4 regions of the Eleftheria terrae genome follow, and region 4 is predicted to be linked to each of the others. Evidence: predicted binding sites of a transcription regulator. Region 4 holds the regulator's gene; each other region holds the start of a gene.

Region 1 (7,432 bases), 1.0 Mb from region 4:
GAGCTCGAGCTGCAGGCGATCCGGCGTGGCATCGAGGAAGCGGGCGGCAACATCTCGGTGGCGTCACGCCGGCTGGGCATCAGCCGCAACACCATCTACCGCAAGCTGCGCTGGCGCACGCCGGAGCACAGCTAGGCGGCAGAACCGGCGACCGGCACCCGGCGCCTAGCGCCGGGCGGCCGCGGCGGCGCCTGCCGGCAGCCAGCGGTAGTGCCCCGTGATGGGGTAGGCGAACAGCAGGTCGTCTTCCCGGGTGCCCTGGCCGATGTTGTGCAGCACGAGCGGCCGCCCGTCGACCGAGCGCGACGAGACGATGCCAATGTGCGGCAGGTTGCCCGGCAGCCGCCAGGTGACGAGGTCACCGGGCTGGTAGTGCGCCCCGTCCCGGCTCGGCGGCAATGCGGCGCCGCGCCGCGTGAAGAAGACCTGCAGGTTGGGCACCCGGCGGTGATCGATGTTGGGATCGGGCCGCTTCAGCCCCCAGCTGTGCGGATAGGCCGACCAGGCCGCCTTCATGTCCTCGTGCACCAGCTGCTGCAGGTCGATGCCAAGCTGGCGATAGGCCCGCACCACCACGTCGGTGCAGACGCCTGTATGCAGCGGCACGTCGCCGCCCGGATACGGCATGCGGCGATAGGCGCCGTCGTACTGCACGGTGACGCCCACCTGCCGGCGCGCGGCCTCCACCAACGCGCCCGGCTGCGTGACGGCCCAGGACGGGCCTGCCAGCAGCGCCGACAATATCGCCGCCCGCATGCCAACGCCCCCTGGCGCCGCTGCCCGCGTTGCGACTCGCGCTACCCGGGCCACGCCACGCAGCAGCACACCGGTGAAGCCCGATGCCGCGGCGACCAAGGGCGCCTCTCTGTCCTCAAGCGCTGCCCGGTGTCGTGCCCACGCCCTCTTCTTCGGCTGCCGCATGGCCGCCCCTCCCATGTTGTCTTGGTTCTCCGCGATGCGCGCCGCCCTGGGCAGCGCGCATCGCGGCTCAAGGCCGCGTGCGCCCGCCCTCGCCGCGGCACAGCCGCAGGTTGGTGCGGGCCGCGCGCACCGGCCCCAGGTAGCTGTCTTCCATCACCGGCGACACCCATTCCTCGCGCAGTGCAGCGTCGCTCTTGGCGGCGTCTGCGGCCAGCGGCTCCAGGGTCTTCAGGCAGGCCGCCAGGTCGCCCAGCTTGTACTGCGTCAACGCCAGGTCGTTGCGAATCCAGTGGGTGTCCACCCAGCCCAGCGTGGCACTGCAATCGGCCAGCAGCGACTCCAGCCGCGCACGCGCCTGCGCATGGCGGCCCGCCTTGTAGTGGCGCGTGGCCTCGGCGCGGCTGCGCCCCACCTCGGACAGCGTGCAACCGGCGGCGGGCTTCAGGTACAGCCCCTCGAAACGGGCGCGTGCGCCGCACCACTGCCGGCAGGCGTCGGCATCGTCATGGGCGATCGCCACGCCCCGGCCTTGCAGCCGGGCAGTGGCATGGCAGGGCGGCTCGTCAGCGTCACTGCCGTCGATGTGCAGGCGGCCATCGGGCAGGATCTCGCCGCCCAGCTCGCAGACGTGCGCGTTGCCGCCTTCGGTCTGCAGCTCGAAGCGCTGGCGACCCTGCGTGCCGGGCCGCACCGTGAGCTGGCCCCAACCGTGCTCGGTGAGGTATTCGCCGGGCGCAATGGCCGGGGCCGCCTGCGCCATGCCGGCAGCCAGCGCCAGCAGCCCGGCCGCCAGGGCCTTCAGCCGGATCAGCCGCGGGCTCATGCGCGCCGCTCCCGCAGTTGCCGGCGGGCTTCCATCAATGCAAAGCCCAGCAGGTTCAGCCCGGGCCACTTCGCCGGTGCCGCCGCATCGGGATCGGTGGCCGCCAGCCCGATGCCCCAGACACTGTCCACCGGGCTGGCTTCCACCAGCACCCGCTCCCCGGTGCCCAGCAGGTAGTCGGCCAGCGCCGGGTGTTGCCCGAACTTCTCGACATTGGCCTGCACCACGATGGCAAAGCGCTGCCGCGTCCACACCGCCTCGTCGAAACCGCGCACCTGACGGCCCAACTTCTTCGCTTCGGCGGGCGTACCGGCCGCGAGGATGGCGCCTGCGATCTCCGCATCGCCGAAGAGGCGCGCCTTGGCCACCATCATGAAGTGCTCGGCGCTTCGGTAAGGGTCGCCGTCGACTTCGAAGGGCGCCTCCCACCACTGGCTGAGGCAGCCCTTGCCGATGCCGCCGCCGGCGGCGCTGCGGTGGCCCCAGAAGAACAGGTAGTCAGGATGCAGGCCGGCGGCCAGCTGCTGCAGCAGGTCTTGCCGGCTGCGAATCGGGGAAAAGGAAGCCATGAGTGAGAGGGTCGGGTGCCCGGCGGGCTGGAGAAGGCCTGCGCGGCCGCTTGCTTGACCGGCTCAGGCCGGGCGGTTGTGCACCACGTGCGGCAAGGTGCCGTCACCATAGGTGCGCAGCACTTGCGAGACGATGACCTGGTAGCCGTCGAGCCAGCGTCCCTGGGCCGCCTTGGCCCGCAGGTGCTCGGGATGGCGCATCAGCGCCTGCAGCCCGACCTCCGACGACCAGTAGTACACGTTGGCAATGCGCCCCGTCGCCGGGTCCTCCCAGCTCTCTTCGCCCAGGTAGCCGTCGGAATGGCGCGCCACCTCGGCAATGGCTTGGTCGAGCTGGTGGAACTCTTCGTCGAACTGCTTCTTGCGAAAGATGAAGGTGGCGGAATACATCGTGTGTCGGAACCGGAGAGCGGACGGCCTGGCGGGCTGCAAGCGTCCCATGCACGGCTCGCCTTGCCTATCCTCAGAAAGGGGGGGATGGAATGCGGCCGCCTCAGGACGCGTCGTGGACGCGGTCGTCGCGGTGGGCGGCCAGCGACTGCGAGAGTCCGCGTGTGATCTTCACCATGTCCGCCTCGCTGCGCTGCAGGCCATAGACGGTGAGCGGGAAGTCCAGCGGCTGCTGCAGCGCCCAGATGCGCTCATGCTCGCCGGGCGGCAGCAGCTCGGCCGGCTCGCCGACCGCCACCCACCCGATGGGCACCGTGGTGCCCGCGGGCAGCTGCGTCTTCAGGTGGACGACGGCATGGATGCGCACCTCGCTGCCACGGCCGACCTGGGCTGCATGGAAGATCGCCGCACCGGTGGCGACGAACACCTCGTCTTCCAGCGTGCAGCCCACCACATGCGCCTGCGGACCCACCAGGCAATGGTTGCCCACCACCAGTGAATGCCGGGCGGTGCTGCGCAGCACTGCGTTCTCCATCACGATGGTGTTCTCGCCGATCTCGATCGAGCCGCCCTCGGCCACCACCTGGGCCCCGAAGAGGATGCGGCAGCCGGCACCGATGCGCACGTCGCCGCAGACGACGGCGTTGGGCGCCACGTAGGCAGCGGGATGGATGCGCGGCGACAAGCCGGCGTGGGTGATCAGCATGGGCGGACTCCCGGGCAGCGCGAGGCGAAAGGGTGCCAAGGATAAGCAATATTCGCTTGCATGGCGCGCCCTTCTGCCGCAAGCGGCAGGCGCCGAGCGACGAGCCCGCCAAGGCCGGCTGCCGCCGCCGGTCGCTCAGGCGGCGTAGCCGACGTAGGGCACCTTGCCGGACCAGAAGTCGGTGAGGCTCTGCCACCAACGCTGGCCTTCGCTGCCGAGGTGGCGGCGGAAGTGGTCGGCATCGGCTCCGTCGCTGGACCATACGTTCTGCACGCCCTCGAGCACGCCGATGGTGGCGAACTCGCGGACGGCTTGCGAGCCGTCGCGGAAGGCCCGCTCCAGGCAGGCCGCCACTGCCTCGAAGCAGGAGGCGTCGCCAGCCTTGCACAGCGACAGCAGGTGGTGGGCAAAGGCGCTCGCCGCGATGTACAGCAGGGTGTGGCCATGGGCACGCTGGTGCTCCAACCACTCCGGGGCGAACGAGGGGCAGGCCTGCGCGAGCAGCGCCATCACCTCCTGCGGCTGATGCAGCACCGGTGCCGGCGCCTCCGAGAACAAGGCGAAGTCGGACGGCAAGGGCAGCGCGGCACCCCGCACAGAGGCAGCGCCGGCCCGCGTGGCACGGAACTGGATGTCTTGAACCGCTTGTGTCATGGCGAATGTGATCCTTTCACAGCTTCATCATGCACTTGTGCATCTTGCGACAATGGGATCACGCGCTTCTATTGCATTTTTCACAGAGTTGTATCTGTAGCCGCGCCGCACCGTGTCAGGCTGGCACGACCCGGGTCGCATGCTGGAGCAGCAGGGGTCCGGGGCCTCAGGGCATCCACCAATACATGAGGTAGGCAGGCACCTCGCGAGCGAGGGAGTAGGCATCGCGCCACTCGACATACCGTGCATGGGCCGAGCCGATGCGCGGCACGCCGGCCTTCTGCAGCGCCAGCCGGGTGCGCGCCACGTGGAAGTACTGCGAGGCGACGAGCGCGGAGGTGAGCCCGTGCCGCTGCAGGTAGCGGGCGGTGAAGCGGGCAGTGGCTGCGGTGTTGACGCCCTGGTTGTCCTGCACGATGGCCGCTGCCGGCACGCCCTGCGCCACCAGGTAGCGGGCCATCGCTGCGGCCTCGTCATGCCCCTCCCGGCCGATGCCGCCGCTGACCAGCAGCCGCGGCGCCCGGCCTTGACGGTACAGCAGCAACGCTGCATCCAGCCTCGCCTTCAGTCGCGGGCCCGGATGGCCGTCAGGCGCGACCGTGTTGCCGGGCACGACGATGAGATCCGCCGGGAAGACCTCGTCGTCGAGGCCCCGCACGACGATCGCAGCCGCGGCCAGCGCATAGGCGCTGGCCGCGGCGACCAGCAGTCGCCACAGCCACCGGCGGCCCGGGGTGGCCAGGCGTGGCAAGGGCGAGCCAGCATCACTGTGGCGGGGAGGTGAACGGCGGGTCATTCGTGGTGGAGGGTGGGAACAAGGCCATGGAGACAAGCTGCCGGCTGGATGCCGCGCTGCAAGGGGCGCCGAGGCCTCGCTGGATCGTCGCGCCGCCCGTATACTGTATGAACATACAGGTTAGATTTCTCATGCTCGACGCTTGCCCTTCGGTCCGGCCTTCCCTGCCCGCGCAGCCTTCGCTGCTGGATGCCGGAGCGCCGGGCCGCAGCATACGCAGGCGGCGCCTGCGCGTCCACCCTTCGCGCAGGGCCCACCGCGCGGGCACCGGCTGGCACCGGGTGGCGGGCCGGGCCGGGCGCCGGCACTAGCGACGCGCCCCGGCAGTACCCCTCATGGACCGCTACATCGCCCACCTCGACATGGACGCCTTCTATGCGTCGGTGGAACTGCTGCGCTACCCCGACCTGCGCGGCCGCCCGGTGGTCATCGGCGGCGGACGGCGCCACCAGCCGGTGCAACGGGACGACGGCAGCCGCGAGTATGCGGTGCTGCGCAGCTATGTCGGGCGCGGCGTCATTACCACCGCCACCTATGAGGCGCGCGCGCTGGGTGTCCATTCGGGGATGGGCTTGATGAAGGCCGCCGCGCTCGCCCCCGACGCGGTCCTGCTGCCGGTGGACTTCGACGAGTACCGTCGCTATTCGCGGCTCTTCAAGGCCGCGGTGGCTGAAGTCGCTCCCCACATCGAGGACCGCGGCATCGACGAGATCTACATCGACCTGAGCGAGCTGCCCGGGGTGCGCGACGCCGTCGGCGACGACGCGCTGGGCGGGGTGCGGGCCCTGGCCGCGGCCATCAAGGCCAGCGTGCGCCGCGCCACCGGGCTGAGCTGCTCGATCGCGGTGACGCCCAACAAGCTGCTGTCCAAACTGGGCTCCGACCTCGACAAGCCCGACGGCCTCACCCTGCTGCGCACCGAAGACCTGCCCACCCGCATCTGGCCCTTGCCGGCCAAGCGCATCAACGGCATCGGCCCGAAAGCCAGCGAGAAGCTGCAGGCCCTTGGCATCCAGACCATCGGCCAGCTGGCGGCGGCTGATCCGCAATGGCTCATCAGCCAGTTCGGCGCCAGCTACGGTGCCTGGCTGCATGAAGCCGCCCACGGGCGCGACACCCGGCCGGTGGTCACCTACAGCGAGCCCAAGTCGCTCAGCCGAGAGACCACCTTCGACCGTGACCTGCATGCGCGCCACGACCGCGAGCAACTGAGCGCCATCTTCACCCGGCTCTGCGAACAGGTGGCCGACGACCTGGTGCGCAAGGGCTATGTCGGCAAGACCATCGGCCTGAAGCTGCGCTTCGACAACTTCAAGACCGTCACCCGCGACCTGACGCTGCCGCGCCACACGCAGGATGCACGCGCCATCCGCCAGGCGGCCGGGCTCTGCCTCAAGCGCGTGCCGCTGGAGCGGCGCCTGCGCCTGCTGGGCGTTCGGGTGGGCTCGCTGTGCCGGCCCGGTGAACTGCCCACGGCCGAGGTGGCCGAGGTGCCGGCCGACGAGGCGGCGGCGCCCCGCACCCCCTATACCCTGCCGCTGTTCTGAGGGCCGCGGACGATCGATCCGCTAGCATTCGGCCATGCCCGCCCCGCCCCACCTGCGCCTGCCATCGCTCGACGGACTGCGCGCCTTCGAGGCGGCCGCCCGCCTCGGCACTTTCGAGCGGGCGGCCCAGGAGCTGAGCATCACCGCCAGCGCCGTCAGCAAGCGGGTGACCACGGTGGAAGAATTGCTGGCCACCCAGCTGCTGCTGCGCCATGGCAAGAGCCTGGCGCCGACGGCCGCCGGCAAGGAATACCTCGATCAGGTGCGCGCCGCCCTGGGCCTGCTGGCCGCAGTGCCGCTGCACCGGCGCATGGGCCGCCACAGCGAGCGCCTGCGCGTCTGCGCACCTCCCACCTTTGCTCGCCAGGTGCTGGTGCCCGGGCTCGACAGCTACACCCGGGCGCATCCCGAGGTCGAGCTCGAAGTGGTGCTGAGCATCCCCTACCTCGAGCAAACCGCGGGCGATGCGCATGTGGAGGTCCGCAACGGCGATGCCGCAGCGGCCGGCGGCACGGTGCTGATGCACGACATCGTCATACCCATGGCGTCCCCCGCGCTGCTGCAGCGCTTGCCGCCGCTGCGCGAGCCCGCCGACCTGCTTCACGCACCGCTGCTGCGCACGCCGCTGCAGGCCTGGCTGCCGTGGTTTCGTGCCGCCGCGCTGGACTGGCCCGAACCGGCGCACGGCCCCAAGCTGGTGGACCTTGGCCTGCTGCTGGAGGCCGCCATCGCCGGCCAGGGCGTGGCCCTCATGCGACCCAGCCTGGCCCGCCAGGCACTGGCCGGCGGCATGCTGCAAGCGCTGTTCGGGCTGTCGACGCCGGCCGACCATCCCTACTACCTGCTGCCGCATGCCGGCAGCGGCACAGCGGCGGACTTCGCCGCCTGGCTGCAAGGCTGGTGCGCCGAGGTGGTCGCCGAAGGGGAGGAACTTCTTTCGCGTCACACCCGAGAAACTTTCCGCACCGGGCGCGCCACCCAGGCCTAGCATGGCGAGCGCGGCCGATCGAGCCGCACAGGAGACCC
Region 2 (7,432 bases), 1.4 Mb from region 4:
CGCCCGGAGGGGCCTCTATGGAGGTGCCGCCGTGTGCCACTGCCGCATCGTGGAAGGCGTGCACCTGCCCAGGCGAGTCACACCTGAACGCGAGGGTGCTCCCGTTTGCGGCGGTCGCCGGCTCGTCATCGATCGGTTGGGTCACGCCCAGCGTGCTGCCGTTGTGGCGGTAGAAGAGCCGAACATGGCCCGACGCCGCCGTGTTCCGGACGGGCTCGCCAGCGCCGAGAACACCCAGGACAGCGTCGTAGAACCGCTTCGATCGTTCGAGGTCATTGCTTCCCACCATGACGTGATTGAGCATTCGGTCTCCTTGCTTGCGAAGCTGGCAGTCGGGGCAGTGTAGGCGCCGAAATGGAAGCGAAGCGGCCCGTTTTCCATCAAGTTTGGTGCTCGATCGCTCATCGTTTGGCGGTTCACCTTACCTTCCGGGTGGGCGTCCCGGCCTTCGGCAAGCCCTTGCCAGGCGGGCAAACGCGCCGGGCACGGCAGCTTGGGGGCAGGCCGACGCGCCGGTGCGGGCGCCGGCCTTTGGGCGGATGGAAGGCGCAAGGCGCCGGATGCGGTGAGGGCATGCGCCGCAGGCAGCGAGCAGCCGCTGCCACGGGGTCGGCGGGATCCGTGCCGAGCGCTGCGGCGCGAACAACGGGGCGGTTCAGACCCGCGGTGGACATCGGACGCAGGGCTCCTCCGGCTTGCCCTGGCGGCGGCCTCAGCCGGCTGGTTTCGCGCACTCGCCGGTGTCGACCTGCTATACACATTTGCAGACGTGAACGGTTCCACACAGTGGCGAAACATCTCTATCTTCTCGCTTCCTTCATTTCGAGCCTTTCCGCCATGAAGCTACTGTCTCTTGTCGTCGCAATGTGCGTGGCCGGCCTGTCGGCGTGGCCGGTGCTGGCTGCCGAAGGCGCGGCCCCCGCTGCCGCGGTCCCGGCCATCGGCGAGCCGCGCGATGTGCCTTACCCTGGACTGATCGAGTTGCAGGTGGATGCCAGTGACCTGCAGCACCGCGTGCTGCAGGTGCGCCAGACGCTGCCGGCCGCCGCGGGCGCGCTGACCCTGCTGTACCCGCGCTGGCTGCCGGGCAACCACGGGCCGGCCGGTGACGTGAATTACCTGGCCGGGCTGAAGATCACCGATGCCCAGGGGCGCACGGTGCCCTGGACGCGCGACCCGGTCGACTCGTTTGCCTTCCATCTCGTCGTGCCGGCCGGCGGCAGCCCGCTGACGCTGGAGTTCCAGCATTTGTCGCCGCTGAGCGAGCGCAGCGGCCGGGTGTCGGTCAGCCAGGCCATCCTCGGCGTGCAATGGCAGACGGTGGTGCTGTACCCGGCCGGCCACTACACCCGCCGCATCGAGGTGCAGCCCAGCCTGCGGCTGCCGGCCGGCTGGCAGCAGGCGGCGGCGCTGCGCGGCGGCGACGGCCAGCCGCCGCAGCCCGATGCACAGGGCTGGGTGCGCTACGGCAAGGTGAACCTGGAAACGCTGGTGGATTCGCCGGTGTTCGCCGGGCGCCACATGAAGCGGGTGACGCTGGACGGGCCCGGCCAGTCGCGGCCGGTGGTGCTCAACGTCGTTGCCGACGAGGCCGAGCAACTGCAGGCCACCGAGGCGCAATGGCAGGCCCACCGCAACCTGGTGGTGCAAAGCGACCGGCTGTTCGGCTCGCGCCACTTCGCGCACTACGATTTCCTGCTGGCGCTGAGCGACAGCTTCGGCCGCATCGGGCTGGAGCACCACCAGTCGAGCGAGAACGCGGTGAAGCCGGGCTACTTCAAGGACTGGGCGAAGAGCATCGAGTCGCGCGACTTGTTGCCGCACGAGTACGTGCATTCGTGGAACGGCAAGTTCCGGCGGCCCGCGGATCTCTGGACGCCCACCTACAACGTGCCGATGCGCAACTCCCTGCTGTGGGTCTACGAAGGCCAGACGCAGTACTGGGGCCGCATGCTCACCGTGCGCAGCGGCCTGGCCACCCCGGAGCAGGGCCGCGACGCACTGGCCCAGGTGGCCGCCACCTACGACCACCGCACCGGCCGCCTCTGGCGCAACCTGCAGGACACCAACGACGACAACATCTTCACCGCCCGCCGCCCCAAGGACTGGCCGGACTGGCAGCGCATGCGCGACTACTACGACGAAGCCACCCTGATCTGGCTCGACGTGGACACCCTGATCCGTGAACGGTCGCAGGGCAAGCGCTCGCTGGACGACTTCGCGCGCCGCTTCTTCGGCGTGGAGGATGGCCGCGTCGAGCCGCTGACCTACACCTTCGAGGACGTGGTGCGCACGCTCAACGAGGTGCAGCCGCACGACTGGGCCGCCTTCCTGCGTGAACGGCTCGACAGCCATGAGCCGCGCGCTCCGCTGGACGGCCTGGTTCGAGCCGGCTGGAAGCTGGTCTATGACGACAAGCCGAGCGAGTTCTTCAAGGCGGCCGAGGCGCAGCGCAAGAGCACTCACCTGCTGTACTCGGTCGGCCTGCTGATCAACGAGGACGGCAGCCTGGCCGAGGTCGCCTGGGACAGCCCGGCCTTCCGGGCCGGGCTGGCGCCGGGCATGAAGCTGTTGGGCGTCAACCTGCGCGCCTACAAGCCCGAAGTGCTGCAGCAGGCGATCACGGCCGCGCGTGCCGAGGGGGCACCGCCGATCGAGCTGCTGCTGCAGGAGGGCGACCGCTTCCGCATCGCCAAGCTCGACTACCGCGGCGGCCTGCGCTACCCGAAGCTGGAGCGCATTGCCGGCACGCCGGACCGGCTCAGCGCCATCCAGGCGCCGCGCTGAGGCCCGGCTGGCTGCCTGGGCGGGGCGCCGGCAGCAAATGGGCGGGACCTGCCAAAGGGTTGCTCGCGCAGCCCGGTTGCGGGCCGTATACTGTTCATATATACAGTATCTTCCCGCCACCTCTTTCTGCCCACCCCGATGCATGCGCCTGGCACGCGGCAGGACCTGCCGCCTTCCTCACCGGCCCGCCCGGTCTCGCCGCCCGACATGGCGGCGCCGGGCGGCCGGCTGTCGGTCGACGAGTTGCAGGGCCGGCTGGGGGCCGCCATGTGGCGGGCCGACCAGCTGGCCAACAGCAGCGAGCCGGTGCTGCCCAGCGGCCATGCGGCGCTCGACGCCGAGTTGCCGGGCGGTGGCTGGCCCTGCCGTTCGCTGATCGACATCCTGCAGCCCGCCGGCGCCGCCTGCGAATGGCGGCTGCTGGGCCCCTGCCTGCCGCGCCTGTGCGACGGCGGCCGCAGCCTGGTGCTGGTTGGCGCACCGGCCCTGGCGCCCGGTGCGCCGGCGCTGCAGCCGCAGTTGCCGGGCCTGTTGTCGAGCGGCCTGGAACTGCGGCAGTTGTTGTGGCTGCCTCGGCTGGCCGGCGCGCAGGCGCTGTGGGCAATAGAGCAGGCGCTGCACTGCCGCGACAGTGGCGCGGTGCTGGGCTGGTTGCCGCAGGCACGGCCGGAGGCGCTGCGCCGCTTGCACGCCCATGCACAGGCGGCTGGCGTGCCCTTGTTCATGTTCCGCCCGGAGGCGGCCCGCCATGCGGCGTCGGCGGCGCCGCTGCGGTTGCTGCTGGCGCCCGCGGAGCTCGGCGGGCTGCAGGTGACGCTGCTCAAGCGGCGTGGGCCGCCGCGGCAACAGCCGCTTGCGCTCACCGCCCAGCCACCCGGCGTGGCGCCGCTGGTCGCCGTGAAGTGGCGCGCGGTGATGCTGGCGCGCCAGGCACCGGCTGCGGTGCCCGATCTTGCCGAGCTGCCCGGATCTCAGGAGCCTGCCGATGCTGTACTGGCTGGCACTGGCCTGCCCCGCGTCGCCGTCCCCGCCTGAGGCTGGTGGCGCCTGGAGCCCGCCGGGCGCCCGCGATGCTGCGCAGCAGCAAGCCATTGGCTGGTGGGCGCTGCAGTTCACGCCGCGGGTGTGCCTGCTCGACGAAGCGGTGCTGCTGGAGGTGCAGGCCAGCCTGCGGCTGTTCGGTGGCGCGCGGGCGCTGCGGGAGCGCATCACCCGCGAGGCCGCCGAGCTGGGGTGCACCGCCGTCGCCCGTGGCCCGACGGCGCTGGCGGCACTCGCCTTCGTTCGTGCGGCAAGGGGCGGCGGCGCCGCAGCGTCGGCCGTAGCGGCACACGCGCCGCGCCGCTGGGGTGCGCGGCTGGACGCCTTGCCGCTGACAGCCCTGAGCGCCGCCGCGGCACAGGAACCCTTGCTGGCCCGGCTGGGCTGCCGCCGCCTCGGCGACCTGCGTGCATTGCCGCGACCGGGGCTGGCGCGGCGCTGCGGCGCCGGCTTGCTGGAGGCGCTCGACCAGGCCTATGGCGAGCGGCCGGAAAGCCACCCGTGGCTGGCCCTGCCGGAGGTGTTCGACGCCCGGCTGGAGCTGCCCGGCCGGGTCGAGGAGGCCAGCGCGCTGATGTTCGGTGCACGCCGCCTGCTGCTGCAGCTGTGCGGCTGGCTGGCCGCCCGGCAGGCGGGCGTGCGGCAGTTCGTGCTGCGCTGGCGCCACGACTTTCACCGCCCGGGGGTGGACGATGCCGGCGAGCTGCCGCTGCGCACCGCGGAACTGACGCGGGACCCCGATCACCTCTGCCGCCTGCTGGGCGAGTGGCTGGGACGGGTGGCCCTGGCCGGGCCGGTCGGCGAGCTGGGCCTGCGCGCCGACCGGGTGGAGCCACTGGTCTGCGGCAACCAGGCGCTGCCCTTGCAGGCCGGCCCGGGGGCTCCCCGCGACGGCGAGTCGCTGGCGCAGTTGATGGAGCGGCTGTCGGCGCGGCTCGGGGCCGGCGAGGTGCTGCGCCCGCAGCTGCGCTCGGACCACCGGCCAGAGGCCATGCAGCGCTGGGTGCCGGCCACCGAGTGGCAGGCCCTGCCGGCTGCGGCCGCGCCCACACTGCCGCAGCCGGCCTGGCTGCTTGCCGCGCCGCTGCCACTGGCGGTGCGGCACGAGCGGCCCCAGCATGCCGGCCTGCCGCTGCAGCTGCTGGCCGGGCCGCACCGCATCGAGGTCGGCTGGTGGGACACCGACGGCCTGCCGTCGGTGGCACGCGACTACTTCATTGCCTTCAGCCCGCGCTCGGGGCTGCTGTGGATCTACCGGGAGCTGGTGTCCGGCACGCCGATGGACAGTCGCAGCGGCAGCGGCTGGTACCTGCACGGGGTGTTCGGCTGATGCGCTGGCCCGGCTTCCAGTCAGGGCGGCACCGCTGGCGGCGGCTGGTCGGGCGAGCGCCTGGCGCCCGGCGCCGGGCAGGGCTTGCCCGATGCACGAGCAGGGGGGCGCCATGAACGCTGCGACCCTGCTGCCGTCCTATGCGGAGCTGCATTGCCTGAGCAACTTCAGTTTCCAGCGCGGTGCCTCGCATCCCGCCGAGCTGGTGGAGCGGGCCGCTGCGCTGGGCTACAGCGCGCTGGCCTTGACCGACGAATGTTCGCTGGCCGGTGTGGTGCGCGCCTGGCAGGGCTTGAAGGACCTGCAGCAGCAGGCCGCCGAGCAGGGCGGCGAGCCACCTGCGCTGCGGCTGCTGATCGGCAGCGAATTCCTGGTGCAGGCCGAGACGCCGCTGCGGCTGGTGGTGCTGGCGTGCCGGCGGGACGGCTATGGCAACCTCAGCGAGTTCATCACCGGCTTGCGGCGTGCCAGCCCCAAGGGCCAGTACCGGCTGGAGCTCGGGCAGGTGTCGGCCGAGGCGCTGGCCGACTGCGTGGTGCTGCTGGTGCCTGACCGCAGTGCCGGGCTGGAGACCGTGCTGGCCCAGGCTTCGTGGCTGCAGCGGCACTTCGCCGGCCGCGGCTGGCTGGCGGTGGAGCTGCTGCAACAAGCCGACGACGTGGCCTGGCTGCACAAGCTGCGCGAGGCCAGCCGCCTGAGCGGGGCGCCGCTGGTGGCGGCCGGCGACGTGCACATGCACCTGCGCTCGCGCAAGCCGCTGCAGGACGTGCTCACCGCCATCCGCCTGGGGCGGCCGGTGGCCGAGTGCGGCACGGCGCTGCAGCCCAATGCCGAGCAGCACCTGCGATCGCGCTTGCGGCTGGCGCAGGTCTATCCGCCGGAGCTGCTGCAGGCCACGCTGGAGGTGGCCGCACGTTGCAGCTTCAGCCTGCAGGAGCTGCGCTACGAATATCCCGAGGAAGTGGTGCCGGCAGGCGAGACCCCGGCCTCCTACCTGCGCCAGGTGACCGAGCAGGGCGCGCTGGAGCGCTTCCCGAACGGTGTGCCGGAGAAGGTGAGGGCGCTGATTGAGAAGGAGCTGGCCCTCATTGCCGAGAAGGGCTACGAGAAGTACTTCCTGACCGTCTACGACATCGTCAGGCACGCGCGCTCGCTGAACATCGTGTGCCAGGGCCGCGGCTCGGCGGCCAACTCGGCGGTCTGCTTCTGCCTGCGCATCACCGAGATCGACCCGGCCCGTGCCGACCTGCTGTTCGAGCGCTTCATCAGCAGGGAGCGCGACGAGCCGCCCGACATCGATGTGGACTTCGAGCACCAGCGGCGCGAGGAAGTGATCCAGTACCTCTATGCCAAGTACGGCCGCGAGCGCACGGCGCTGACCGCCACCGTCATCAGCTACCGCTCGCGCAGCGCGATTCGGGATGTTGGCAAGGCACTCGGCTTCGACGAGGCAGCCATCGACCTGCTGGCCAAGGACCACCACTGGTGGGACAGCCTGGCGGTGATGTCCGAGCGCCTGGCCGGCCACGGGCTGGACGTGCAGGACCGCCGGGTCCTGCAGTGGATCGAGCTGACGCAGCAGCTGCGCGGCTTCCCTCGCCACCTGAGCCAGCACACCGGCGGCTTCGTGATCGCACGCGGCAAGCTCAGCCGCATCGTGCCGATCGAGAACGCCGCGATGAAAGACCGCTCGGTGATCGAGTGGGACAAGGACGACCTGGACGCGCTCGGCCTGATGAAGGTGGACGTTCTGGCGCTGGGCATGCTGAGCGTGCTGCGCCGGGCGATGGAGTTCATCGCGCAGCGGCGCGGCCATCCGTTCCGGCTGGAGGACATCCCCGACCGCGACGAGCCGACCTACGACATGATCTGCCGCGCCGACACCATCGGCGTCTTCCAGATCGAGAGCCGGGCCCAGCAGAGCATGCTGCCGCGGCTGCGGCCACGCACCTTCTACGACCTGGTGGTGGAGGTGGCGATCGTGCGGCCCGGCCCCATCCAGGGCGGCATGGTGCACCCGTATCTCAAGCGCCGCGAGAAGGACGAGGCGCGCCGCCGGGCCGGCGAACCGCGGCCGAAGCTGGAGACACCGCAGCTCGAAGAAGCGCTGGGCCGCACGCTGGGGGTGCCGATCTTCCAGGAGCAGGTGATGCAGCTGTGCATCCTTTGCGCGGGCTTCACGCCGGGTGAGGCCGACCGGCTGCGTCGCGCGATGGCGGCCTGGAAGCGCCATGGCGACGTGCTGCCCTTTCGCGACAAGATCCTCAAGGGCAT
Region 3 (7,432 bases), 120 kb from region 4:
TACAGATCGGCCCGGATGCGCGAGATGGCTTCGGCCGCTGCGGCGCCGACATTCACCATGGAGTGCTTGAACAGGCGGCCGCCGATCGACACCACCTCCACCTCCGGATGGTCTCCCAAGGCCGCGGCAATCACCGGGCTGTGCGTGACGATGGTGGCGCGCAGCTGCGCCGGCAGGTGCCGCACCATCTGCAGCGTGGTCGTGCCGCCGTCGACGAACACCACCTGGCCAGGCTGGATCAGCTGTGCCGCTGCCTGCCCGAGGGCCTGCTTCTCCTCCACCTGCAACACCTGCCGCCGGGCCAGCGGGGCCACCGCCGGCGAGGCTGGCAGCGCGCCGCCATGCACCCGCTGTAGCAGCCCGGCGCGCGCCAGCTCGCGCAGGTCGCGGCGGATGGTGTCCTCGGAGAGCCCCAGTTCCTGCCCCAGGGCCTTGGCCACCACCTGGCCGTCGCGCTTGAGGATGGCCAGGATGTGTTGTTTGCGTTGTTCGGTCAGCATGCCGGCCAGTATGCACGATGTTGCACGAATCCGCACGATTCTTCTTGACGCTGCCCGTGCCGGACTTTAGGCTCGCGCCCTCATCTCATCGAAGGGAGAACTGCATGAGCGTTGCCGACCGGGTCCGGATCGAGGAAGTGACCCTGCTGTCAGACGACTGGTATGTGCTGAAGAAAACCCGCTTTCAGTGGCGCCGGCGCGATGGGCGCTGGCAGTCCATGAGCCGCGAGACGTATGACCGCGGCAATGGCGCGGTGATCCTGCTGCACGATGCGCAGCGGCAGACGGTGGTGCTGACCCGCCAGTTCCGCTTCCCGGCTTTCGTGAACGGGCATGACGGCTTGATGATCGAAGCGGCCGCCGGGCTGCTTGACCAGGCCTCGGCGGAGGAACGCATCCGTGCCGAAGCCGAGGAGGAGACCGGCTATCGGGTCGGCTCTGCCCGCAAGGTCTTCGAGGCGTACATGAGCCCCGGGTCGGTGACCGAGAAGCTGCACTTCTTCATCGCGCCGTACAGCTGCGCCTCGCGGGTGGGCGAGGGGGGCGGGGTGGAGTCGGAGGGGGAAGACATCGAGGTCCTCGAGCTGCCCTTGGCCGAGGCACTGCGCATGGTGGAGACCGGAGACATCGTCGATGGCAAGACCATCATGCTGCTGCAGTATGCCGCGCTGCATCTGGCCGGCCGCCCGGCAGCAGCCGGCGCGTAGAAAGGCCGCGGCCTGGCCGGCAAGGGCGCAGGCCGCGGCGGGCGGCAGCCACCGTACGGTTTCAGCGGGCGGCAGCCGCCTCCTGCCATCCGGCAGGGTGCATCACTTGGCTTGCCAGAGGCCGGCCGTTCCCGGCGCACCGGGGGCCCAGCCTGCGCCCACCCAGGCGGTGTGCGCCTGCAGGCAGCGCCAGGACTTGCCGTTGTGCGTCACCACCTGCCCGGCGGTGTAGCTGGCGCCTTCCTTCCAGGCGCTGCCGCCGGGGTTGGGTGCCGGCGTGGGAGCTGGCGTGGGCCCCGGCGTGGGGGCCGGGGGCGGCGGTGCCGGCGGCGGGGGCGGCGGCGGGGGAGGCGGATTGGTCGGCAAGGTCGTGTCGAGCTGGAAGCGCACGCCGCTGTCGGCATTCAGCGCGTAGACCTGCAGCGTGCTCGCCTCCGGCACCACCACCGAGCCGTTCTGCAGCTCGCCGACGCGCACGTGGGCCGAGCGGCCGTTGGTGCTGCGCGCCAGCTGGGCCAGCCATTTGGCAGCCGAGGTCAGGCCGGAGGTGATGGTCAGGCTGTGCGTCTCCAGGTCGCTGCCGTCGCGGCCGAACACGCGCAGCTTGACCACGGCGTTGACCGGCAGGTCGCGCCGCGCCGACACCTCGCCGAGCTGCTGCAGCGGCGTCGGTGGGGGCACGCCGGTGTCACCGCCGAAGGAGACATCCGAGCAGGCGTAGAACGCTTCAGGGCTGTCAGCGCGCTGCCAGACCATATAGAGCAGGTGCCGGCCGGTACGCGCGGGCAGCGGCAGCCGCATCACATACCGCTTGTCGGCGGTGAGGGTCACCTGCGAACCGGGCACTTCGTGGGCCAGGTCCAGGTCGCTCCAGCGCAACGGATGGGCGGCCGGGTCCCAGCCCTGGCGCGTCAGGTAGAAGCGGAAATAGCGGGTGCTGTGCGGAGCGGTGGCGTGGTAGCGGAACTCGTAGCGGCCGTCGGCACCCGGTGCCCACGAGGTGGCCCGCCAGTCCTTGCGCGCCAGGTTGAAGCCCTTGAAGAGCTCGGCCCCGCCGGCGCACAGCGTGCCGTCCGGTACCACCGCTTGATGGTTGCCGTTGGCGTCGCCCTGGCGCACGCCATTCCAGTCGTAGAGGGCCTGCTCCCCGCCAGCCGCCACCGCGGCGCGGCAGGCTTCCTGGTTGCGGTCCTTGTAGCAGGAGTACTGGCGGCTCACCGGGTATTCCGGTGCGCCGTGCGCCTGCGCCTCGTGGGCGGCAAAGGCCAGCGTGAGCATCGTCGCGACGGCATGTGCCACCGGCGAGACGGGCATCCTGATCCGGCTCATGGTGTTCCTTTCGAAGGCAAATGAAGAGAGAACATGTGAAGGGCTGCACCGGACGGCAGGGCCGTCGGTGCGATGCTCTTCCAGCGAAGCAGGCGCGAGATTAGGGACGCCTGCCACTTCACACTTGCCTAAGCGGTAAACAACGTAGCCGGGAGTGACAGGGTCGGCTTCCCTTCCGCCCCCATCGCCCCCATCGCCCCGGTTCACCGGCGCGCGGCCCCGGGCGCGTGAGAATGAGTCAGTGCAGCAGCGATCTGACTGTCGCTGATGACAACCAATATAAGAACCAGTGAATGATTCAGGGCGTCATCGCGCAATTCAGTGCGCCTGGCTGACGCGCGCTATTTGGGCCAGGTCGTCGACCCACTGCCGATAAGCCGGCGCTTGCGCCTCGGGCGGCAAGCGCAGCAGTGCTGCCGGGTGCCAGGTGACAAGGACCTGTCGGCCATCCGGCCGCTCCAGCCAGCGGCCGCGGTATTCGCTGACGGCAACCCGCTCGCTTAGCAGGGACTGCGCCGCGCTGGCACCCAGCGCGACCAGGCGGCGCGCACCGACCTCCGCCACTTCCTGCTCCAGCCACCGGCTGCAGGCCTGCAGTTCCCGCTGGCCCGGCGACTTGTGCAGGCGGCGCTTGCCACGCAGCTCGAAGCGGAAATGCTTGACTGCGTTGGTGAGGTAGAGCGTGCCGCGGTCCAGCCCGGCGTCGGCCAGCGCGCGGTCGAGCAGTTGGCCGGCCGGGCCGACGAAGGGCCGGCCGGCCAGGTCTTCCTGGTCGCCGGGCTGCTCGCCCACCAGCATCACCGATGCCGTTGCCGGGCCTTCGCCCCACACCGTCTGCGTGGCGTGGCGGGCATGCGGGCAGTCGAGGCAGCCAGCCGCCGCATCCCGAGCCGAGCGGCCGTCCACCAGCGCGGGCAGCGCAGGGCGGCGGCGTTGCGGCACGCTGGCCGGCTGGCTCAGCATGGTGTCGGTGCGTTGCCGGGCCTGGGCCGCCAGGGGAGCGATCAGGCGGGCTTCAGGCAGGTTGTGCCAGTACTTGCGCGGCATTTCGCTTTGCATGGCGTCGAGCTTGAGCCGGGCGGGGTTGAAGATGTGCTCGTAGTAGGTCAGCCACAGCGCCTCCTGAGCGTCTTCTGCCACGACCTCATCGCGGCGCGCGCCGGGGCCGAAGGCCAGTGCCCGCCCATCCCAGCGCACGCTGCGCCGGGGGGTGACGATGGACCAGTGCATGCCGGTGAACCGGCGCATGAAAAACGGCGCGACGGCATCGACGATGTGGTGCTCCGGCTCGAACCAGGCGACAAAACGCGGGCCATGGGCGGTGGGCCGCTCGGTGAAGCGCACAAAGGCCTTCATCTTGTGCATGTCGCGCCGTACCTGGCGGGCCAGCGCCTCGGCGGCCACGCGGTCGGGATCGAGGCTGTCGTGCCGCAGCGCCGGCTCCTGCACCAGGCGCCACAACAGCCGGTAGAGCAGGGCGAAGCGCTGCGGTTCGCTGTGCAGCAGGGCGTGCTCGGCCAGTGTGATGAAGGCCGCCGGCACCTGGTGCGCCGGGCTGGCCGGCGGGATGGGCGGCTGCGCCGCCGGCTGCGGCGCGTCGAACAGCCCGGCCGGCGCGCCGGCACCTGCGTCGCCTGCCACGCGCCATGCCACCGCCTCGGGCGGCACCCGCCGGGCCAGCAGGCCGCGGGCGGTGTCACGCCAGCCCTGCACGTCGGCGGCATGCGCCAATGTGGCGTCGTGCCAGCTCATGGCGGGGCGGTGTCGAACAGGCTGGCCTGGCGCGGCGGAGGCCGCAGCCGTGCAGCGAGGGAGCTGGCCTCCAGCGCCCGGCCGGGGCGGTGGTCGGCCAGCACCACAAAGGGCAGCACCTTGGCGGCCGGCACTCGCATCCGGGCCAGGTCGTCGGTGCGCAGGCGCCGGCTGCGCCGCGAGGCAAGGATGCGCTCGACCGCCTTGACCCCCAGGCCCGGCACCCGCAGCAGCAGCTCGCGCGGTGCGCGGTTCACGTCCACCGGGAAGCGTTCGCGGTGGCGCAGCGCCCATGCCAGCTTGGGGTCGACATCCAGGTCCAGCATGCCGCCGGGGGCGCCGGCGATCTCGTCGGCCTCGAAGCCGTAGAAGCGCATCAGCCAGTCGGCCTGGTACAGCCGGTGCTCGCGCTCCAGGGGCGGCGCCTGCAAGGGCAGCGTGCGTGCGGCGTCCGGTATGGGGCTGAAGGCCGAGTAGTAGACCCGGCGCAGACCATAGGAGGCGTACATGGCACCGCTGGTCTGCAGGATGGTGCGGTCGTCGGCCGGGTCGGCGCCGACGATGATCTGGGTGCTCTGGCTGCGTGCGAACGGCGGCGCTGCGCTGGGCTTGGGTGGCAAGCCGGCGGCGGCACGCGGCGCGGTCGGTCGCGACTCGTCGCGTGCGCCGTCGATCAGGAGGCGCAGCCGCGCCATCGAGCGGCGGATGCCGCTCGCGTCCTTCTCGGGTGCCAGGGCCTGCAGCCCTTCGACGGTGGGCAGTTCCAGGTTGATGCTGAGCCGATCGGCATAGCGGCCGGCGCGCGCGAGCAGTTCCGGGCTGGCATCGGGAATGGTCTTGAGATGGATGTAGCCGCGGAAGTCATGCTCCTCGCGCAGCACGCGGGCGACCTCGGTCACTTGCTCCATCGTGTAGTCGGCGCTGCGGATGATGCCCGAGCTGAGGAACAGCCCTTCGATGTAGTTGCGTCGGTAGAAGTCGAGGGTGAGCTGCACCACCTCGTCCACCGAGAAACGCGCCCGTGGCACGTTGCTGCTGACGCGGTTGACGCAGTAGAGGCAGTCGTAGAGGCAGAAGTTGGTCAGCAGGACCTTCAGCAGCGAGATGCAGCGGCCGTCCGGTGCGTAACTGTGGCAGATGCCCATCCCTTCGGTGGAGCCAACGCCCTGGCTACCGAGTGAATTGCGGGGGGCTGCGCCGCTGGAGGCGCAGGAGGCGTCGTATTTCGCGGCATCCGCGAGAACCGCCAGTTTTTGTTTCAGCTCCATCCGAATACTCCAGAGACGGGGCCTCGAATTGCCTGCTCGGCAGCGGGCCGGCTCATGCGGCCCGGGACTGTGCTTGGCATGACTGTATGAATATACAGTATTTGACGCAGTCGTAACACCCCTGGCCGTTCAGCGGACGGCTGCGGCCGCTGATCTGTCGGTCTGCCGCAAGTGCAACTGCTCGCAAATGGCAGCTGAATATTCGTTCAGCTTTCTGCCCTGGTGTCAATACCACCCAAATACCAGACCTCGATTTGCTGCTTGCCTAAATTTTGGGCGGATCGCGTTCAAGAGTGATGTCGCACTTGGTTCCAGCTTCTGCAGATTTGTTGCAAGAGCCTTCCCCGATATCTCAGCTGTGAACCAGAATCCGCGGCACTTTATGAAAAATTCAACAAAGAAGGAGCACAGATGAGCGGGAGCGGGCGGTGGCGCCTGGCGGTCGTGCATCGGCCCTTCGGCAGGGCGCCGGGCAGCTGGGCCGCGCACTGGTGCCGAAGCCAGGGGGCGGCAGGGTCCGCGGCCCGCGCCTGGTGCCAGTCCAGTCTGAATACCAATTGGGACGGACCGCATCATCGGCTTAACGGCGGACAACGGAACGTCCGCGTCGGGTTGGCCCCGGCGCGGCGGCATGCCGGTGCGGTGGAGACCGCACCGGGCAGGTGCTCAGCGCCTCCTTCAATGCCAAGCAGGGCAGGCTGGCTCACGACCCGCGACCTCCGCCGCCAGCCCACCGTCGCGCCAGGGTCTGGCACGACCACAGCCTCCAGGGGCCGGCCTGCGGCTTCTGCCACGACGACATGCGTGGCCCCGGCAGCCTGCAGGAGCAGGCCGAAACCCCGAGGCCCGTCGTGACCATGGGCCGGTAGGCGCTCCCTGCGCCCCGGCTCGATCGTGGGGCTGTCCGGCCCCGTTTTTCGACAGACAACGACACTAAGGAAAGTGCATGAACGCTCTTCGGATGACTGCCATCACCGTCTCCCTCGCCAGCATGTGGGCGCAGGTGCAGGCCCAGGGACCACAAGCCGCCGATAGGTCCCTGGACGGCATGCAGCTGGCGCAGGCCGCCGCCGCTCCGGCCTGGAAGGAAGGCGGTACCTACACGGCCGGCCAGCAGGTGAGCTACAACGGCCGCACCTATGTCGCGCTGGTGACCCATACCGCCTGGGCAGGCACCAACTGGAATCCGGCCGACACCCCGTCGCTGTGGCAGCCGGCCTCCGGCGCACCGGCGCCGACCCCCACGCCGACCCCGGCCCCGACGCCCACGCCGACCCCTTCGCCGACGCCCACACCCACGCCGGCACCGACCCCGACCCCCGCTCCCGGTGACCAGCTGACGCTGCCCGAGGCGGTCAAGGCGACGCAGAACAAGCGCGTCTACGTCGGCTACTACCCGAGCTGGAGCGACGCCTGGTTCGACGCGAGCGGCAAGAGCGCCAATGAAGTGTTCAAGGCCAGCAAGTTCGCCCGCATCCCGGGCACCTACACCCACGTGATGGCGTCGTTCGGCGATCCCAACTTCTCGTGGGCGGGCCTGGCGGCCAACAGCTGGTCGGGCACCGGCCTGAACTTCACGGCCACGCCGAAGGACATCAAGGCAGCCATCAATGTGCTGCACCAGCGCAACATCAAGGTGCTGCTGGCGGTGGGCGGGGCGACCTACCACAACTGGGATGCGCTGGCAGCCGACGGCCAGCGCGGCAGCGGCCCGGTGATCGACGCGCTGGCGCGCTTCATGGTCGACCTGGGCTTCGACGGCCTGGACGTGGACTACGAGGTGGATGCCAACGTGCAGCGCTACGCCAATGCCATCAAGGCCATGCGCGCCGCGGTGGACAAGGCCGGCGGCGGCCGCGTGCTGGCGGCGGCCACC
Region 4 (7,432 bases):
GTGGCAGCGATGGCATGGACCTGGTGCGCCGCCTGCTGGCCGAGGCCCCCGCCCGCATGAGCGACGACGCCGTGCTGGTACTGGAGATCGGCAATGAACGTCATCATTTCGAAGCCGCCTTTCCGCGGCTGGAGGTGGTGTGGCTGGAGACCAGCGCCGGTGAAGACCAGGTGCTGCTCGTGACCCGCACCGCCCTGCTGGAAGCTCAGAGCCCATGATCACCCTCAAGAACCTCACCCTGCGGCGCGGCACCAAGGTCGTGCTGCAGGACGCCAGCGTCACCCTGCATCCGGGCGAGAAGGCCAGCTTGGTGGGCCGCAACGGCGCCGGCAAGTCTTCCTTGTTCGCGCTGCTCACCAACAAGCTGCAGGCCGACAGCGGCGATGCCGAGATCCCCGCGCGCTGGCGCGTGGCCGAGGTGGTGCAGTCGATGCCCGAGACCGAGGACTCGGCCACCGACTTCGTGCTGCAGGGCGACACCCGGCTGCTGGAGGCCCGCGCCGCCCTCGCCCAGGCCGAAGCCAGCGAAGACGGCCATGCCATCGGCGAGGCCTACCAGCTGATCGACGAGGCGGGTGGCTTCGACGCCACCTCGCGTGCGCAGGCGCTGCTGATGGGCCTGGGCTTCCAGCCGGCCCAGCTGCACGCGCCGGTCAACAGCTTCTCGGGCGGCTGGCGCATGCGGCTGCAGCTGGCGCGCGCGCTGATGTGTCCCGCCGACCTGCTGCTGCTGGACGAACCCACCAACCACCTGGACCTCGACGCCCTGGTCTGGCTCGAAAGCTGGCTCAAGCGCTTCGAGGGCACCATGCTCGTGATCAGCCACGACCGCGAGTTCCTCGACGCCATCACCCGCGTCACGCTGCACCTCGACAACGCCCAGCTGACCCGCTACACCGGCAACTACACCGCCTTCGAGCAGATGCGCGCCGAGCGCATGCTGCAACAGCAGTCGGCCTTCGAGCGGCAGCAGGAACGCATGGCCCAGCTGACCCGCTTCATCGACCGTTTCAAGGCCAAGGCCAGCAAGGCCAAGCAGGCGCAGAGCCGCGTCAAGGCGCTGGAGCGCATGGAGAAGCTGGCGCCGGTGCTCACCGCGGCCGACTTCAGCTTCGAGTTCCGCGAGCCGCTCAGCCTGCCCAACCCGATGCTCGCGCTCGACCGGGTGTCCTGCGGCTACCGCGATGCCGAGACCGGCGCCGAAACCACCATCGTGCGCAACATCGACCGCTCGGTGCTGGCCGGCCAGCGCATCGGCATCCTGGGCGCCAACGGCCAGGGCAAGTCCACGCTGGTGAAGACCATCGCACGCATGCAGCCGCCCATCGCAGGCCAGATCACCGAAGGCAAGGGCCTGGCCATCGGCTACTTCGCGCAGCAGGAAATGGACGTGCTGCGGGCCGACGAATCGCCACTGCAGCACATGATCCGGCTCGCGCGCGACGTCGGCCCCGCCGGGCGAGAACAGGAGCTGCGTGACTTCCTTGGCCGCTTCCGCTTCGTGGCCGAGATGGTCAACCAGGCGGTGGGCACCATGAGCGGCGGCGAGAAGGCCCGCCTGGTGCTGGCCATGCTGGTGTGGCAGCGCCCCAACCTGTTGCTGATGGACGAGCCGACCAACCACCTGGACCTCAACACCCGCGAGGCGCTGAGCATGGCGCTCAACGAGTTCGAGGGCACGGTGATGCTGGTGAGCCACGACCGCGCGCTGCTGCGTGAGGTGTGCGACGAGTTCTGGCTGGTGACCCGTGGCGGCGTCGGCCCCTTCGACGGCGACCTGGACGACTACCAACGCTGGCTGCTGGAGCAAGCCAAGCTGCAGCGGGAAGCAGCCACCGCGGCGGCGGCTGCACCCGCGGCGTCCCCCTCTGCAGCGACGGCGCCTTCAGCGACCGCCCCTTCACCGGCTGCCGCTGCGGTGGCTGCCGAGCCGGCCGGAGCCGCTGCCGGCGCCAACCGCCGCGACGACCGCAAGGCCCAGGCGCAGGCTCGCCAGCGGCTGGCCGAACAGGCCAAGCCCCTGAAGAAGGAGCTGGGCCAGGTGGAGCAGCGCATGGCGGCCCTCGCCACCGAGAAGGCCGAACTCGAAGCGGCCCTGGCCACCGGCACGCTGCCACCGTCCCAGCTCGCCGCGCATGGCCAGCGCCTGAAGGCCATCGCCGACGAGACCGAACGCCTGGAAGCGCGCTGGCTGGAGTTGTCGGAGCAGATCGAGCAGCTCGCCGCCTGAACAGGCCTCCGGGCCGCGGCGGGAACGCGTGTCTGCCGCCCCGCTGGCGGGTCCACGGCCGTCGCGACAAGCGCCCTCACCTGTGGCCGACATGATCGCCGGCTGCCCGTGCAGCGGTGCAGCCACGCCCGGCGATCTTCCTTCAGTTCGAAAGTTGTTTATATTGCACGCAATTGAATTGTGAAGTACAGTTCAACCATGCCAACGCACAAGCCCACCGCCCTGCAGCCCGCCGTCGATGAGCAGCACAACCTGCTGCTGCTCGACAACCAGCTCTGCTTCGCGGTGTACTCGACGTCGCTGGCGATGACCAAGCTCTACAAGCCGCTGCTCGACCGCCTCGGCCTGACCTATCCGCAATACCTGGTAATGCTGGTGCTGTGGGAGCAGGACGGCCTGAGCGTGGGGGCACTGGGCGAGCGGCTCTTCCTCGACTCCGGCACCCTCACGCCCCTGCTCAAGCGCATGGAAGCCGGCGGCTGGCTCACCCGCACCCGCGCCAAGGACGACGAACGCCGTGTGGTCATCACCTTGACCACCGCCGGCCGCCAGCTGCGCCGCAGCGCCGCCGAAGTGCCGCGCCAGGTTTCCTGTGCCGTGCAATGCACCGTGACCGAGATGACCGAGCTGCGCCAGCGGCTGCACGCGTTGCGGCAGCGCCTGGCGCTGCAGGCCGTCGAGCCGCACGAAGAAGACAGCAGCCAGGCCGAGGCGGCATGATGCCATCGGCTTGTTGCAATATGTTGTACACAATTCAATAGAACGCTTCATTTCAGAAGCGTCGGTTTCCCTCCCCCCTGTCCAACCAAGCAAGGAGTCTTTCGATGAAACTCGACAAAGTGGTGTACACCGCCCAAGCCACCGCCAACGGAGGCCGCGACGGCCGCGCGGTCTCGTCAGACGGTGCGCTGGACGTGAAGCTTGCCCTGCCGAAGGAAATGGGCGGCTCCGGCGCAGCCGGCACCAACCCCGAGCAGCTCTTTGCCGCCGGCTATTCGGCCTGCTTCCTCGGGGCCATGAAGTTTGTCGCCTCGCAGCAGAAGAAGGCGCTGCCGGCCGACACCTCGGTGACCGGCAAGGTCGGCATCGGGCCGATCCCGGCCGGCTTCGGCATCCAGGCCGACCTCGCCATTTCGCTGCCCGGCTGGGAGAAGGCGGATGCCGAGGCGCTGGTCGAAGCTGCACACAAGGTGTGCCCCTATTCCAATGCGACCCGCAACAACATCGAAGTGCGCCTGAGCGTGGTCTGAGGGCCCGCGGGCCGCGCCAGGGCGGCCCGCGCCGCGCGCCGCCGTCTCAGGCGCCGCGCGCGGACAGCAACTGCAGCAGCAGCTCGACCCTGGCCTTGTAGGGCGTGCCGGCCTGCGCGGCCGGCAGCATATCGTCCGGCCGGGGCAGTACCCGGCCTTCGGCGCAGCGGGTGCTGCGCCATACCCGCACGCCGGCGGCCTGCGCCTCCAGCAGGGCCGCCTCCAGATCTTCGTGCACCGTGCCGTTGCCGGTGGCCGTGACCACCAGGCCCTGCACACCGATGCGCGTCAACGCGCGCACCGCCCGCCCGTCGGCCCCGCTGTGGCTGGAGACGATCTCCACCCAGGGCCAGTCCGCCACATCGGCCGCCACCGCCTGCAGGCCCAGTGCCTCGCCCTGGGGCCAGTCGCGCAGGCGGCGCAGCTGGCCGGCCTCCACATACGCCAGCGGCCCGGCGTCTCCCGAACAGAAGGCATCCAGGCGGTAGGTGTGGCTCTTGCGCACCTCCGCAGCGCTGTGCACCGCGCCGGCCAGCAAGGCGAGCACGCCGCGCGCGCCTGGTTCGCGCGCCACCAGCACCGCGTCCAGCAGGTTCTGTGGCCCGTCGGCCTGCAGGGCCGAGGCCGGTCGCATCGCGGCGGTCAGCACCACCGGCTTGGCCGGCGCGAGCAGCCGCTGAAGCAGGTAGCCGGTCTCCTCCAGCGTGTCGGTGCCGTGGGTGACCACGATCCCGGCCACTTCCTCGCGCGCCAGATGGTGCGCAATGCGGCGGGCCAGTGCCTGCCACACCGAGAAGCCCATGTCCTTGCTGTCCACTTGCGCGACCTGTTCGGTCTCGAGCGGACAGGCCAGCAGGCCCGGAATGGCTTCCACCAGCGAGGCGATGCCCAATTGGGCCGCCCGATAGCCGACCGTGTCCGCCGCCTGGGCGGCGGTGCCCGCAATCGTGCCACCGGTGCCGAGGATCACGACCTGCTTCGCTTTGCTTTGCATTTTTCGAAAGACTGGATAAAAATACAGCTACTGGATGCCCGAACAGTGCCTGCGCCTCAGCCGTTCCTGCCACCGCTTCCGCGAGGAAGCCGCCTTCGAACCGCTGTAGGCCCTGGCTACCGCCCCGGGCTGTCAACACCCCATTTGAACCCACCACCCGAGGTGCCCGTGGACCCGCAACGCTCCGACCTTCCCAAGCTCACCGCGCGCCAGCAGCAGATCCTCGACCTGATTCGCGCTTCCATCGAGCGCACCGGCGCGCCGCCCACCCGGGCAGAGATTGCGGCCGAGCTCGGGTTCCGCTCGGCCAACGCCGCCGAAGAGCATTTGCAGGCGCTGGCGCGCAAGGGCGCCATCGAGCTGGTGGGTGGCACCTCGCGTGGCATCCGGCTGAAGTCTGACACATTGCGCTCGGTGAACGAATCGCGGCTGGCCAGCATGGGACGCCAGGGCCTGCTGCCGCTGCCCGGCATTGCACAGCTGGCCTTGCCGCTGGTGGGCCGTGTCGCCGCCGGCAGCCCCATCCTGGCGCAGGAGCACATCGACCAGACCTACCACGTCGGTGCCAGCATGTTCGCCCGGCAACCGGACTACCTGTTGAAGGTGCGCGGCATGAGCATGCGCGACGCCGGCATCCTGGAAGGCGACCTGCTGGCCGTGCAGAAAGCCAAGGAAGCCAAGAACGGGCAGATCGTGGTGGCAAGGCTGGGTGACGATGTCACGGTCAAGCGCTTCAAGAAGACACGCGGCACCATCGAGCTGATCGCCGAGAACCCGGACTTCAAGACCATCGTGGTCGAGCCCGGCCAGGAATTCGAGCTCGAGGGCATCGCCGTCGGCCTGATCCGCAACACCCTGGTGATGTGACCTGCCCGGTGTTTCAACTCCAGCCTCCGGAAGTCCTGATGAAAGCGCTGCGCCACACCGACTGCCTGCATCCGACCGCGTCGCTGGAGCTGATCCCCAACATCGGCCCCTCGCTCGCTGAAGACCTGGCGCTGCTGGGCATTCACGCCCCGCGCGACTTGATCGGCCGCGACGCGCTGGTGCTCTACCACGACCTGTGCGCACGCACCGGCCAACGCCAAGACCCCTGCGTGCTGGATACCTTCATGGCAGCGATCGACTTCATGCGCGGTGCACCTGCGGCGCCGTGGTGGCACTACACCGCCCAGCGCAAGCTGCTCTATGGCCAGCTGCGCATGTCCGCTAGCGAAGCGGGCGGCGAGGGCCAGCGCCATCGCACTGCAAGCCGCGGCAGCGGCTGAGCCGCACCGGCCGACGACCGACCACGACTCACGCTTTTTTCGCCGAGCCGCTGCGCGGGTGGCGGGCGTTTCGCGAGCCTCTGCTCGCGAGCCCCGTGCAGCGAGCAGGAAGCACAGCCCAGCCGGGCTGCAGGACTTCCGAAACGACCAATCCTGCCGAACGTCATTGCACTGTTTTGATTTTCGGAGACGGACATGGCCTCTTCCATCCACACCCCCCCCACCCCCGCCCCCACCGACGCCGGCAACGGCCACACGGAGGCGCGCCTGGTCCGCGCGCCGGGGCGTTCCCCACGCCGCCCCTCCTGGTGGGCACGTCTGCGCGAGCAACTGTGGCTGCCGATGACGCCCGCCGGGCCAGGCGGCAGCGCCGCGGCGGCGGCCGCCGCCGGTCCCACCCCGAGTGGCTTTCCCGCACTCGACGCGGTGCTGCCGGCCGGCGGTTGGCCGGCCGCCGGCGTGGTCGAGGTGCTGGCGCCGCAGCCGGGTCATCCCGAGCTGGCCCTGCTCGGCCCGGTGCTGTGCAGCGCCGCGTCGCACGGCCAGCGCACCGCCTTGCTGGGCCAGCCGGCCGGGGTGGTCTTCGATCCGGCGCAAGGCTGCGTGGCCACGCCGGGCGCCCGGGCCACCGGCACCTGTGAGGTGCCCTCGCACGAGACGCTGCCGCGGGCCTTGTCCTGGCTGCGGGCCGGCCGTGGCGGTGTGCTGGCCGTGTGGTTGCCCGAGCTGGCCCTGGCTGACCTGCGCGAGCTCCAGCGTGCCGCGCGCCGGGCCCACACCACCGTCTTCGCGGTGCGGCCCTGGTCGGCTCACTGGGACGACCATGGCGAGGCCGACCTGCGCGTGAGCCTGTTCGCCGGCAAGGGCGGCCGGTGGGAGGTGCGCGTGCACCTGCAGCCGGGCGCAGCAGCACCGACCGTGCGGGTACCGGCGCTGGGCAGCACACCGGCCCGCCACCTGCGGGTGGTGCAAGACCCGAGCGACCATCGTCGCACCCTGCTGAGCGGCAGCTTCGTTGATGTGTGCCGTGAGCTCGACCGCTTGGCCGCACTCGAACGGGCCGCCGAAGCGATGCTGCCGGGCGGCGCCCGCTGGGTGGCAGCGGTCTGAGCCACGCGGCCCGGCGCCTGCGCCGGGTCACAGGTAGCCACGGCGCCCCAGGCAGTGGAAGCGCCAGTGTCGCCACGGCGCCAGCCGGGGCAGCCGCGGCGAGTCCTCCGGGCGTCTCGCATCAGCCGCCATACAGCAAGCGCACCGTGCAGGCCGTCTTGATTGGCGGCCGGCGGCGAACCGTCGAGGGACCGCAGCGGCGGTGTGACCGAAAGGCAATGGCGGAGTGTCCAGCGCGGGGTCGACGCCACGCGCCGGGCAGCGCTAGGGGGCAGACCGCTCCAAAACGGTATCGACGCGCCGCGACTGCAAGGCGATGCCGGCGTTGCCGCTGGCTGCAAACGCCTTCGTTGGCCATGCCCTTGTCACTGCAGGCGCGGTCGGCTATGTTCGCCGGCCTCCTGCCGTTTCGCGGCGCCCTGACCCCTGTGACATGCCGGCCCTCAAGATATTGCTCGTCAATCCTCCCCACACTGCCATCGGCAGCCGCGTTCCGCGCGAGCAGTTGCCGCCTCTGGGCCTGCTGTCGGTCGGCGGGCCGTTGATCGACGCCGGGTTCCCGGTTCGCTTGCTCGATGCG

The links. Region 4 encodes LexA, which represses DNA repair genes until DNA is damaged. Its sites were predicted from a motif close to ACTGTATNNNNATACAGT; they were not measured.
Region 1: dinB (DNA polymerase IV) is a predicted target of LexA. The motif match lies at 4,962-4,979, and genes of this name have one in related genera.
Region 2: imuA (translesion DNA synthesis-associated protein ImuA) is a predicted target of LexA. The motif match lies at 2,877-2,894, and genes of this name have one in related genera.
Region 3: N7L95_RS02670 (putative DNA modification/repair radical SAM protein) is a predicted target of LexA. The motif match lies at 5,638-5,655, and genes of this name have one in related genera.

What each region holds. Positions count from the first base shown of each region.
Region 1 is NZ_CP106951.1:4,831,564-4,838,995, reverse strand. It holds gene N7L95_RS21630 (sigma-54-dependent Fis family transcriptional regulator) at 1-135, shown strand, start outside; gene N7L95_RS21625 (DUF1287 domain-containing protein) at 166-756, opposite strand; gene N7L95_RS21620 (hypothetical protein) at 989-1,744, opposite strand; gene ybiA (riboflavin biosynthesis intermediates N-glycosidase) at 1,741-2,313, opposite strand; gene N7L95_RS21610 (antibiotic biosynthesis monooxygenase family protein) at 2,377-2,703, opposite strand; gene N7L95_RS21605 (gamma carbonic anhydrase family protein) at 2,807-3,409, opposite strand; gene N7L95_RS21600 (DUF7674 family protein) at 3,545-4,063, opposite strand; gene N7L95_RS21595 (YdcF family protein) at 4,230-4,814, opposite strand; gene dinB (DNA polymerase IV) at 5,195-6,406, shown strand; gene N7L95_RS21585 (LysR substrate-binding domain-containing protein) at 6,441-7,394, shown strand.
Region 2 is NZ_CP106951.1:4,480,336-4,487,767, forward strand. It holds gene N7L95_RS20070 (VOC family protein) at 1-304, opposite strand, end outside; gene N7L95_RS20075 (M61 family metallopeptidase) at 838-2,787, shown strand; gene imuA (translesion DNA synthesis-associated protein ImuA) at 2,926-3,822, shown strand; gene N7L95_RS20085 (Y-family DNA polymerase) at 3,773-5,158, shown strand; gene N7L95_RS20090 (error-prone DNA polymerase) at 5,271-7,432, shown strand, end outside.
Region 3 is NZ_CP106951.1:532,609-540,040, forward strand. It holds gene N7L95_RS02650 (DeoR/GlpR family DNA-binding transcription regulator) at 1-500, opposite strand, end outside; gene N7L95_RS02655 (NUDIX hydrolase) at 605-1,207, shown strand; gene N7L95_RS02660 (lytic polysaccharide monooxygenase) at 1,310-2,536, opposite strand; gene N7L95_RS02665 (UdgX family uracil-DNA binding protein) at 2,855-4,288, opposite strand; gene N7L95_RS02670 (putative DNA modification/repair radical SAM protein) at 4,285-5,556, opposite strand; gene N7L95_RS02675 (glycosyl hydrolase family 18 protein) at 6,503-7,432, shown strand, end outside.
Region 4 is NZ_CP106951.1:411,510-418,941, reverse strand. It holds gene prmB (50S ribosomal protein L3 N(5)-glutamine methyltransferase) at 1-218, shown strand, start outside; gene N7L95_RS02220 (ABC-F family ATP-binding cassette domain-containing protein) at 215-2,230, shown strand; gene N7L95_RS02215 (MarR family winged helix-turn-helix transcriptional regulator) at 2,429-2,950, shown strand; gene N7L95_RS02210 (organic hydroperoxide resistance protein) at 3,055-3,480, shown strand; gene N7L95_RS02205 (asparaginase) at 3,527-4,474, opposite strand; gene lexA (transcriptional repressor LexA) at 4,643-5,341, shown strand; gene N7L95_RS02195 (helix-hairpin-helix domain-containing protein) at 5,380-5,742, shown strand; gene N7L95_RS02190 (hypothetical protein) at 5,938-6,852, shown strand; gene bchE (magnesium-protoporphyrin IX monomethyl ester anaerobic oxidative cyclase) at 7,286-7,432, shown strand, end outside.